One region of the Streptomyces sp. NPDC005423 genome, then DNA from elsewhere that is predicted to be linked to it. Evidence: predicted binding sites of a transcription regulator. Region 1 holds the regulator's gene; the other holds the start of a gene.
The links. The regulator HrcA, encoded in region 1, represses chaperone genes, less so after heat shock. The targets are predictions, from matches to a motif close to TTNGCACTCNGNNNNNCNGAGTGCNAA.
Positions count from the first base shown of each region.

Region 2: the regulator HrcA is predicted to act here: its motif matches at 2,798-2,824, upstream of groES (co-chaperone GroES).

Region 1 is NZ_JBEXET010000002.1:291,967-297,020, reverse strand. It holds gene ABZT12_RS05185 (DUF3097 domain-containing protein) at 1-571, opposite strand, end outside; gene ABZT12_RS05180 (MBL fold metallo-hydrolase) at 606-1,328, opposite strand; gene hrcA (heat-inducible transcriptional repressor HrcA) at 1,497-2,513, shown strand; gene dnaJ (molecular chaperone DnaJ) at 2,514-3,647, shown strand; gene ABZT12_RS05165 (nitronate monooxygenase) at 3,724-4,851, shown strand; gene ABZT12_RS05160 (16S rRNA (uracil(1498)-N(3))-methyltransferase) at 4,848-5,054, shown strand, end outside.
Region 2 is NZ_JBEXET010000003.1:27,408-32,461, forward strand. It holds gene ABZT12_RS06430 (methyltransferase domain-containing protein) at 1-760, opposite strand, end outside; gene ABZT12_RS06435 (polysaccharide deacetylase family protein) at 743-1,678, shown strand; gene ABZT12_RS06440 (polysaccharide deacetylase family protein) at 1,675-2,517, shown strand; gene groES (co-chaperone GroES) at 2,967-3,275, shown strand; gene groL (chaperonin GroEL) at 3,407-5,032, shown strand.

The DNA of each region.
Region 1 (5,054 bases):
AGGGGTGTCCCACCACGAGGGCGTGCTCGCTGGTCACCGACTGGGCGATGCGCCACTCCTTGGTGCCGGGGAGCAGGTGGTCCACCAGGACACCGAGGCGGGCGTCGGGCCCGGGGCCGAACTCCTCGACGATCGCCGGGAGATCGTCGACTCCCCCCAGGTACTCCACGACCACGCCCTCGACGCGCAGGTCGTCGCCCCACACCTTCTCGACGAGTTCGGCGTCGTGCCGGCCCTCGACGTAGATGCGCCCGGCGCGGGCCACCCGCGCGCGTGCCCCGGGGACGGCCACCGAACCGGATGCCGTACGGGCGGGCCGCCGCGGACCCGGCGCGGGCTTCACCAGGGTCACCACGCGGCCCTCCAGGAGGAAGCCGCGCGGTTCCAGCGGGAAGACGCGGTGCTTGCCGAAGCGGTCCTCCAGGGTCACCGTGCCGGCCTCGCAGCGGATCACCGCCCCGCAGAAACCGGTCCCGGGCTCCTCGACCACCAGCCCCGGTTCGGCCGGGACCTCCGGGGCGGCCTTGGGCTTCTTCCACGGCGGGGTCAGGTCGGCGGAGTACTGGCGCATTCGGATGACGATAGGAGAACCGGCCCCCGCCTCCTCACGACACGCCGGAACGCGCCGCCAGCGCGTCCCGCTGCGCCCGCACGAAACCCGCGTCCACCACCGCTCCGTGACCGGGCACGTACAGCGCGTCCGCACCGCCCAGGGCGAGCAGCCGGTCGAGGGCGGCCGGCCAGCGCGCCGGTACGGCGTCCGGGCCCGCCTGGGGTTCGCCGGACTCCTCGACCAGGTCGCCGCAGAAGACCACCGCGGGGGAGCCCGGCACCAGGACCGCCAGATCGTGCGCGGTGTGGCCGGGGCCCACGTCCGCGAGCACCACCCGGCGGCCGCCGCCCAGCGGGAGGGCCCGCTCACCGGTGACGGGGTGGCCGGGGCGCACCAGGGCCGCCACCGCCTCGTCCGCCGCCCGCGGGTCCAGCCCGTTGGCCACCGCGTCCGCCCGCAGCGCGGCCCGCCCCCGGTCCAGGGCACCGTCCAGGCCCGCGGCGCCGAACACCTCCGCGTCCCCGAACGCCGCGGCACCGAGGACATGGTCGAAGTGGGCGTGGGTGAGCGCGAGATGGGTCACATCGCGGCCGGTGAGTTCCCGTGCCCTCGCCCGCAGCCGCACGCCCTCCGCGAGGCTCGACCCCGCGTCCACCATCAGCACCGACTCCGGCCCCACGACCAGCCCCGCCGTGCAGTCCCAGCCGGGCAGCCGGCACCGCCCCACCCCGTCGGCCAGCCGTTCCCACCCCAGCTCTTCCCAAGTCAGCGTCATACGGCGACGCTAGCGGGGGCACCCCGTGCCGGCACCTCACGGGACCGGCCTTGCCGGGGGTGTACCTCACAGCCGTACACTGGGCGGGGGAACGTTGGCACTCGCGCGCTCAGAGTGCCAGGAGACACCACCGGGCGACCGGGCGGACGAAGGCTGGAGGTGTGCGCGATGCTCAGCGAACGCAGGCTCGCAGTGCTGCGCGCCATCGTCCAGGACTATGTCGGCACCGAGGAACCGGTGGGTTCCAAGGCGCTCACCGAGCGGCACAGCCTGGGCGTCTCCCCGGCGACCGTGCGCAACGACATGGCGGCCCTGGAGGACGAGGGGTACATCGCCCAGCCGCACACCAGCGCCGGGCGCATCCCCACCGACAAGGGCTACCGCCTGTTCGTCGACAAGCTCGCCGGCGTCAAGCCGATGACCGGTCCCGAGCGGCGCGCGATCCAGAACTTCCTCGACGGCGCCGTGGACCTCGACGACGTCGTGGGCCGTACGGTACGGCTGCTCGCGCAGCTGACCCGGCAGGTCGCCGTCGTGCAGTACCCCTCGCTGACCCGGTCGACGGTGCGGCACGTGGAGCTGCTGTCGCTCGCCCCGGCGCGCGTGATGCTGGTGCTGATCACGGACACCGGGCGGGTCGAGCAGCGCATGATCGACTGCCCGGCGCCGTTCGGCGAGGTGTCCCTGGCGGATCTGCGCGCGCGGCTCAACAGCCGGATCGCGGGCCGCCGTTTCGCGGACGTCCCGCAGCTGGTGCAGGACCTGCCGGAGGCCTTCGAGTCCGAGGACCGCGGCACGGTCACGACGGTGCTCTCCACCTTGCTGGAGACCCTCGTCGAGGAGACCGAGGAGCGGCTGATGATCGGCGGCACCGCCAATCTCACCCGCTTCGTCCATGACTTCCCTCTCACGATCCGGCCCGTCCTCGAAGCCCTGGAGGAGCAGGTCGTGCTCCTCAAGTTGCTTGGTGAGACGGGGGATTCGGGCATGACCGTACGGATCGGTCACGAGAACGCCTACGAGGGACTCAACTCCACGTCCGTGGTGTCGGTCGGCTACGGTTCGGGCGGCGAGGCAGTCGCCAAGCTCGGCGTGGTCGGACCGACCCGCATGGATTACCCGGGAACGATGGGAGCGGTACGCGCAGTGGCACGGTACGTCGGACAGATCCTGGCGGAGTCCTAAGTGGCCACGGACTACTACGCCGTTCTCGGCGTGCGTCGCGACGCGTCGCAGGATGAGATCAAGAAGGCCTTCCGCCGGCTCGCGCGCGAGCTGCACCCGGACGTCAATCCGGACCCGAAGACCCAGGAGCGGTTCAAGGAGATCAACGCCGCCTACGAGGTGCTCTCCGACCCGCAGAAGAAGCAGGTCTACGACCTCGGCGGCGACCCGCTCTCGCAGGCGGGCGCGGGGGCCGGCGGCTTCGGCGCGGGCGGCTTCGGGAACTTCTCGGACATCATGGACGCCTTCTTCGGCACGGCGTCGCAGCGCGGACCGCGCTCGCGTACCCGCCGGGGCCAGGACGCCATGATCCGGCTGGAGATCGAGCTGGACGAGGCGGCCTTCGGGACGACCAAGGACATCCAGGTCGACACGGCCGTCGTCTGCAACACCTGCAACGGCGAGGGCGCGGCCCCCGGCACCTCCGCGCAGACCTGTGACATGTGCCGCGGACGCGGCGAGGTCTCGCAGGTCACCCGGTCCTTCCTGGGCCAGGTCATGACGTCCCGGCCCTGCCCCCAGTGCCAGGGCTTCGGCACGGTCGTGCCCACGCCGTGTCCGGAGTGCGCCGGTGACGGCCGGGTCCGCTCGCGCCGCACGCTCACCGTCAAGATCCCGGCGGGCGTCGACAACGGCACCCGCATCCAGCTCGCGGGCGAGGGCGAGGTCGGCCCCGGCGGCGGTCCGGCCGGCGACCTGTACGTCGAGATCCACGAGCTGCCGCACGCGATGTTCCAGCGGCGCGGGGACGACCTGCACTGCACGGTCACCCTGCCGATGACGGCGGCCTCCCTCGGTACCAAGGTGCCGCTGGAGACGCTGGACGGTCTCGAAGAGGTCGACATCCGGCCGGGCACCCAGTCCGGCCAGTCGATCCCGCTGCACGGCCGGGGCATCACCCACCTGCGCGGCGGCGGCCGGGGCGACCTCATCGTGCACGTTGAGGTCACCACCCCCACCAAGCTCGACCCCGAGCAGGAACGCGTCCTGCGCGAACTGGCGCAACTGCGCGGCGAGGAACGCTCGATAGGCCAGTTCCAACCGGGCCAGCAAGGGCTGTTCTCGCGGCTGAAGGACGCCTTCAACGGCCGCTGAACGCGGGCCGCTCCGGGCATGTGCCATGGGTAAGGCCGGATTCGGACTTGTTCGGAGGACGTGACAACATGCCGTCATGTCCTCCGCGCTGACCGCTCTCTTCCCGCACCCGATCGTGCAGGCCCCCATGGCGGGCGGTGTCTCCGTACCGCGGCTCGCGGCGGCCGTGTCCGAGGCCGGCGGGCTGGGGTTCCTCGCCGCCGGGTACAAGACCGCCGACGGGATGTACCAGGAGATCAAGCAGCTGCGGAGCCTGACCGGCCGGCCCTTCGGGATGAACGTCTTCCTCCCGCAGCCGGAGTATCCCGGCGGGGGCACCGGCTCCGCGGTGGTCGGCGGGGCGCTCCCTTACCGGGCCGCCGTCGACGTCTACGCCCACCAGCTGGCCGGCGAGGCCTCCTGGTACGAGACGGAGCTGGGCGACCCCGACAGCGGTCGCGACGACGGCTACGAGGCCAAACTCGCCGTACTCCTCGACAACCCGGTGCCGGTCGTCTCCTTCCACTTCGGTGTGCCCGCCCCCGAGGTCCTGGAGAAACTGCGCCGCTCCGGCACGTTCACCCTGGTCACCGCCACCACCGTCGAGGAGGCCCTCGTCGTGGAGCGGGCCGGCGCCGACGCGGTGATCGCGCAGGGCATCGAGGCCGGCGGCCACCAGGGCACCCACCGCGACGTTCCGGAGACCGACGGCTCGGGCATCGGGCTGCTCTCCCTGATCGCCCAGATCCGCGAGACCGTCTCCCTTCCGATCGTCGCCGCCGGCGGGCTGATGCGCGGCAGCCAGATCGCCGCCGCCCTCGCCGCGGGCGCCTGCGCCGCCCAGCTCGGCACGGCCTTCCTCGCCACCCCCGAGTCCGGCGCCCACCTCCTGCACAAGCAGGCGCTCACCAACCCCCTGTTCGTCCGTACGGAGCTGACCCGCGCCTTCTCCGGCCGGCCCGCCCGCGCCCTGGTCAACCGGTTCCTGCGCGAGCACGGCCCGTACGCCCCGGTCGCGTACCCGGAGATCCACCACCTCACCGCGCCGCTGCGCAAGCAGGCCGCCGCCGCGGGCGACCCGCAGGGCATGGCGCTGTGGGCGGGCCAGGGCCACCGGATGGCCAGGGAACTGCCCGCCGGCCGGCTCGTGGAGGTGCTGGCCGCCGAGGCCGACGCGGCGGCGACCGCGTTGTCGGCGTTCCCGGCGGGAGGCGGCGGCCGATGACGGCACCGGTGTTCGTCCTCGACCCCCTGGTCCCGCCGGACCTCTGCGGCGGCGAGTACGTCCTCGACGGCCCCGAGGGGCGGCACGCGGTCTCCGTGCGGCGGATGCGGGCCGGTGAGGACGTCGTCCTCACCGACGGGCGCGGGCGCTGGACGGAAGGGGTCGTCAAGGCCGCCGAGGGCAGGGACCGGCTGGTCGTCACG
Region 2 (5,054 bases), on a different contig from region 1:
GAATCGCCTCGTGCGGCACACCGGGCGCGATCTTCAGCGCGGCGAAGCGGGCCTTGGCGGCGGCGCCCACCGCCCAGGACAGGGGCGGCGAGTACGCCTCCGGGTCGAAGACGCGCCCCCGGCCGCCGCGCCGCGCCGGGTCCACGAAGACGGCGTCGTAGGGGCCGGTGTCCACCTCGGTGACGTCGGCCTCCCGCACCTCGATCAGGCCGTCGAGCCCCAGCGCGTCCGCGTTGGCCCGGGCGACCGCGACCGTGAGCGGATCGCGGTCGACCGCGAGGACCCGGATGCCGGCCCGGGCCAGGGCGACGGCGTCACCGCCGATCCCGCAGCACAGGTCGGCGACGGAGGTGATCCCCAGGTCCCGCATCCGGGCGGCCCGGTGGGCGGCGACACTCGCCCGGGTCGACTGCTCGACCCCGTCCGGGGTGAAGAACATCGCCGCCGCGTCCTCGGGCGCGAACTTCGCCGCGGCCCGCTGCCGCAGCCGCGCCTGGCCGAGCGCCGCCGACACCAGCCCGGCGGGGTGGGAGCGGCGCAGCCGGGTCGCCACGGCGAGTTCCCGCGCGGGGTCGGTGGCGCGGACCTCGTCGAGGAGGCGGCGGCCGGCCGGGGTGAGCAGCGACGCGAAGGCGAGTACGGGGTCGTTCACCGGATCATTGTGGGCCAGTCGGTGGACGGTGTGCGTGCGGTGGCGGTGTCGCTCCGGGATCGCGCGCCGGGGCTGGGAGGATCCGACACCATGCGAGTAGTCGTACAAAATGACCATAGTGGGGTCTATCGGCGCACGGGTGTCCGCGGCACGGTCGCCGCCCTCGCGCTCGCCGCCGTCGCCGTCGCGGGCTGCGCCCCGGACCGCCCGCACCCGGCCACCCCGCCGGCCGCGGGCCAACAGCCCCTGCACGCGCCGCAGGCCCGAGCCCTCGACTCCTACGCCACCAGGCTGCGCGCCGCCTCCCTGGTCCGGGCGGCCGCCGCGAAGCGCTGGGGCCTGTCGAAGGTGCCGCTCACCGCCCCGCCCGCCCCGGCCAGGAAGCCGGAGATCAGCGCGCGCCAGGGCTTCGAGGTGGACGACCAGGAGGAGCTGGGCCTGCCGCCGGTCTTCACGACGATCCCCACCAAGCAGAAGATCGTCTTCCTCACCATCGACGACGGCGAGGAGAAGGACCCCGCGTTCCTGCGGATGATGCGCGACCTGAAGATCCCGTACACCGCCTTCCTCAGCGACTACCTGATCAACGACGACTACGGCTACTTCCGCAAGATGCAGTCCGAGGGCGTCACCCTCAACAACCACACGCTCCACCACCCCTACCTGCCCGGGCTCACCTACGAGCAGCAGAGGCACGAGATCTGCGACATGCAGGACGTGATGCAGAAGCAGTTCGGCAAGCGCCCGACCGTCCTGCGCCCGCCCTACGGCAACTACAACCAGGACACCCTGCGGGCCGCCAAGTCGTGCGGTATCAAGTACGCCCCCATCTGGGACGAGGAGGTCTTCGTCGACCACTGGGAGTACCGCGAGTGGGACCAGGACCTGCACCCCGGCGACATCGTCCTCACCCACTTCCGGGGCCGCAAGGACTGGAAGGGCACCATGGTCGACGACATGCGCCGCTTCCTCGACCGGGTCACGGCGGACGGGTACTCGGTGGCCCGCCTGGAGGACTACCTGTGAGGCCGCGGGTCCCGGCGTCCGTCGTCCTGGCGGCCGTTCTCCTCGGCGGCTGCGCGCAGTCCGTGGACCCCATCGAACGGCTCGGCAAGAAGGCCGCCCAACGCGTACGCCACACCCCGTCCGCCTCGCAGCCGTACCGCCGCTGGGGCCTGGACACCCCGCTCCGCCCCGCCCCGAGATCGGCCCCGTCGCCCACTCCGTCCCCGTCCCTGCCCCCGGTCCCCGCCCGCCCGGCGCCCCGGACGGCGGGCCCCGGCCTCGCGCCGGTCCTCGACCACGTCCACACCACCGACAAGGTGGTCTTCCTGACCTACGACGACGGCGCCCAGAAAGACCTGCGGCTCATCGAGATGGTGCGTGAACTGCGCCTGCCCGTCAGCGTGTTCCTCACGGACGGTGCCCTCGGACCCGGGCACGGCCACTTCTCGCGCCTCCAGTCGGTCGGCGCGACCGTCCAGAACCACACCCTCGGCCACCCCTCCTTGCGCGACCTCCCCTACGCCGGCCAGCGCGCCGAGATCTGCGGCCGGCAACGCAGACTCCGCTCCCGCTTCGGCCACCGCCCCCGCCTCCTCCGCCCGCCCTACGGCACCTACGGCACGGTCACCCGCCGGGCCGCCGCCGCCTGCGGGGTCTCGGCGATCGTGCTCTGGCGCGCCGCCATGGGCCCCGCCGGCCTCGCCTACACCCATGGCGTCCACCGCCTGCGCCCCGGCGACATCGTGGCGGTGGGCCCGGACGAGCCGGCGGGAACCCCGCTGCCGGAACGGACGGCGCGGTTGCTGCGGCGGGTCCAGCGGGAGGGCCTGACGGTGGGACGGCTGGAGGACTATCTCTAGCCCCCGCCCCGGGAACCCGCCGGCGCCGGTCGGCAATCTCAGCCCGGACGGGCCGGCGGGAACTTCGCTGCCGGTGGGACGCCTGAAGAACTGTCTCGGCCTTCCCCCGGGGAACCCGCCGGCGCCGGTCGGCGATATCAGCCCGTCCGGCGCTTGAGGACGAGGCCGTCCAGGCCGAAGGCGGGGGCCCGGGGCGGCAGCCCCCGGAGACGACGCCACCGACGAACCGCCCGGAAACCCCCTCGGGGAGCCCGAAAACCCGCCGCCGCGCCGCAGGCAACTGGCACTCCGCTTGACCGAGTGCTAACCGCGGTCATAGTCTCAGTTCTGGCACTCCCCCAGGGAGAGTGCCAGTAGCGACGGGCAGGTCCGGCACCCGCGACGACGGATCGACCTGGTCGCCACCTCAGACAGATGACCCCGAGATCTCCGAAGGGGGAGGTCGGATCGTGACGACCACCAGCTCCAAGGTTGCCATCAAGCCGCTTGAGGACCGCATTGTGGTCCAGCCGCTCGACGCCGAGCAGACCACGGCCTCCGGCCTGGTCATTCCGGACACCGCGAAGGAGAAGCCCCAGGAGGGCGTCGTCCTCGCCGTGGGCCCGGGCCGCTTCGAGAACGGCGAGCGCCTGCCGCTCGACGTCAAGACCGGCGACATCGTGCTCTACAGCAAGTACGGCGGCACCGAGGTGAAGTACAACGGCGAGGAGTACCTCGTCCTCTCCGCTCGCGACGTGCTCGCGATCATCGAGAAGTAATTCACCCAGCGCCACCAGCTCCACCCAGTTTTGCAGTGAACTGCGCCCCTGGCCCCCGCGACCTCACAGAGCCGGGCGTCAGGGGCGCGGTTCGTTTCACCCACGTTTTCCGAGAGGGCTGAACCGCTCCCATGGCGAAGATTCTGAAGTTCGACGAGGACGCCCGTCGCGCCCTTGAGCGCGGCGTCAACAAGCTTGCCGACACGGTCAAGGTGACGATCGGCCCCAAGGGCCGCAACGTCGTCATCGACAAGAAGTTCGGTGCCCCCACCATCACCAACGACGGTGTCACGATCGCCCGCGAGGTCGAGCTCGACGACCCGTACGAGAACCTCGGCGCCCAGCTGGTGAAGGAGGTGGCGACCAAGACCAACGACATCGCGGGTGACGGTACGACCACCGCCACCGTGCTGGCCCAGGCGCTCGTCCGCGAGGGTCTGCGCAACGTTGCCGCGGGCGCCTCCCCGGCCGCCCTGAAGAAGGGCATCGACGCCGCCGTCAAGGCCGTCTCCGACGAGCTTCTCGCCACCGCGCGCCCGATCGAGGACAAGGCCGACATCGCCGCCGTCGCCGGTCTGTCCGCCCAGGACAGCCAGGTCGGCGAGCTCATCGCCGAGGCCATGGACAAGGTCGGCAAGGACGGTGTCATCACCGTCGAGGAGTCCAACACCTTCGGTCTGGAGCTGGACTTCACCGAGGGCATGGCCTTCGACAAGGGCTACCTGTCGCCGTACTTCGTGACGGACCAGGAGCGCATGGAAGCGGTCCTCGAAGACCCGTACATCCTCATCCACCAGGGCAAGATCAGCTCCATCCAGGACCTGCTGCCGCTGCTGGAGAAGGTCATCCAGGCCAACGCCTCGAAGCCGCTGCTGATCATCGCCGAGGACGTCGAGGGCGAGGCCCTGTCGACCCTGGTCGTGAACAAGATCCGCGGCACCTTCAACGCGGTGGCCGTCAAGGCCCCCGGCTTCGGCGACCGCCGCAAGGCGATGCTCGGCGACCTCGCCACCCTCACCGGCGCTCAGGTCATCGCCGAGGAGGTCGGCCTCAAGCTCGACCAGGTCGGCCTGGACGTGCTCGGCTCCGCCCGCCGCGTGACGGTCACCAAGGACGACACGACCGTCGTCGACGGTGCCGGCGACTCGGCGGACGTCGTGGGCCGCGTCAACCAGATCAAGGCCGAGATCGAGAACACCGACTCCGACTGGGACCGCGAGAAGCTCCAGGAGCGCCTCGCGAAGCTGGCCGGCGGCGTGTGCGTGATCAAGGTCGGCGCCGCCACCGAGGTGGAGCTGAAGGAGAAGAAGCACCGCCTGGAGGACGCCATCTCCGCGACCCGCGCCGCGGTCGAGGAGGGCATCGTCTCCGGTGGCGGTTCCGCGCTGGTGCACGCCGCCAAGATCCTCGAGGGCAACCTCGGCAAGACCGGCGACGAGGCCACCGGTGTCGCGGTCGTCCGCCGCGCCGTCGTCGAGCCGCTGCGCTGGATCGCCGAGAACGCCGGCCTGGAGGGCTACGTCATCACCTCCAAGGTCGCCGAGCTCGAAAAGGGCCAGGGCTTCAACGCCGCGACCGGCGAGTACGGCGACCTGGTCAAGGCCGGCGTCATCGACCCGGTCAAGGTCACCCGCTCCGCCCTGGAGAACGCCGCCTCCATCGCCTCCCTGCTCCTCACGACCGAGACCCTGGTCGTCGAGAAGAAGGAAGAGGAGGAGCCGGCCGGCGCCGGGCACAGCCACGGTCACTCGCACTGACCCAGGCCGGTGACACCGACTC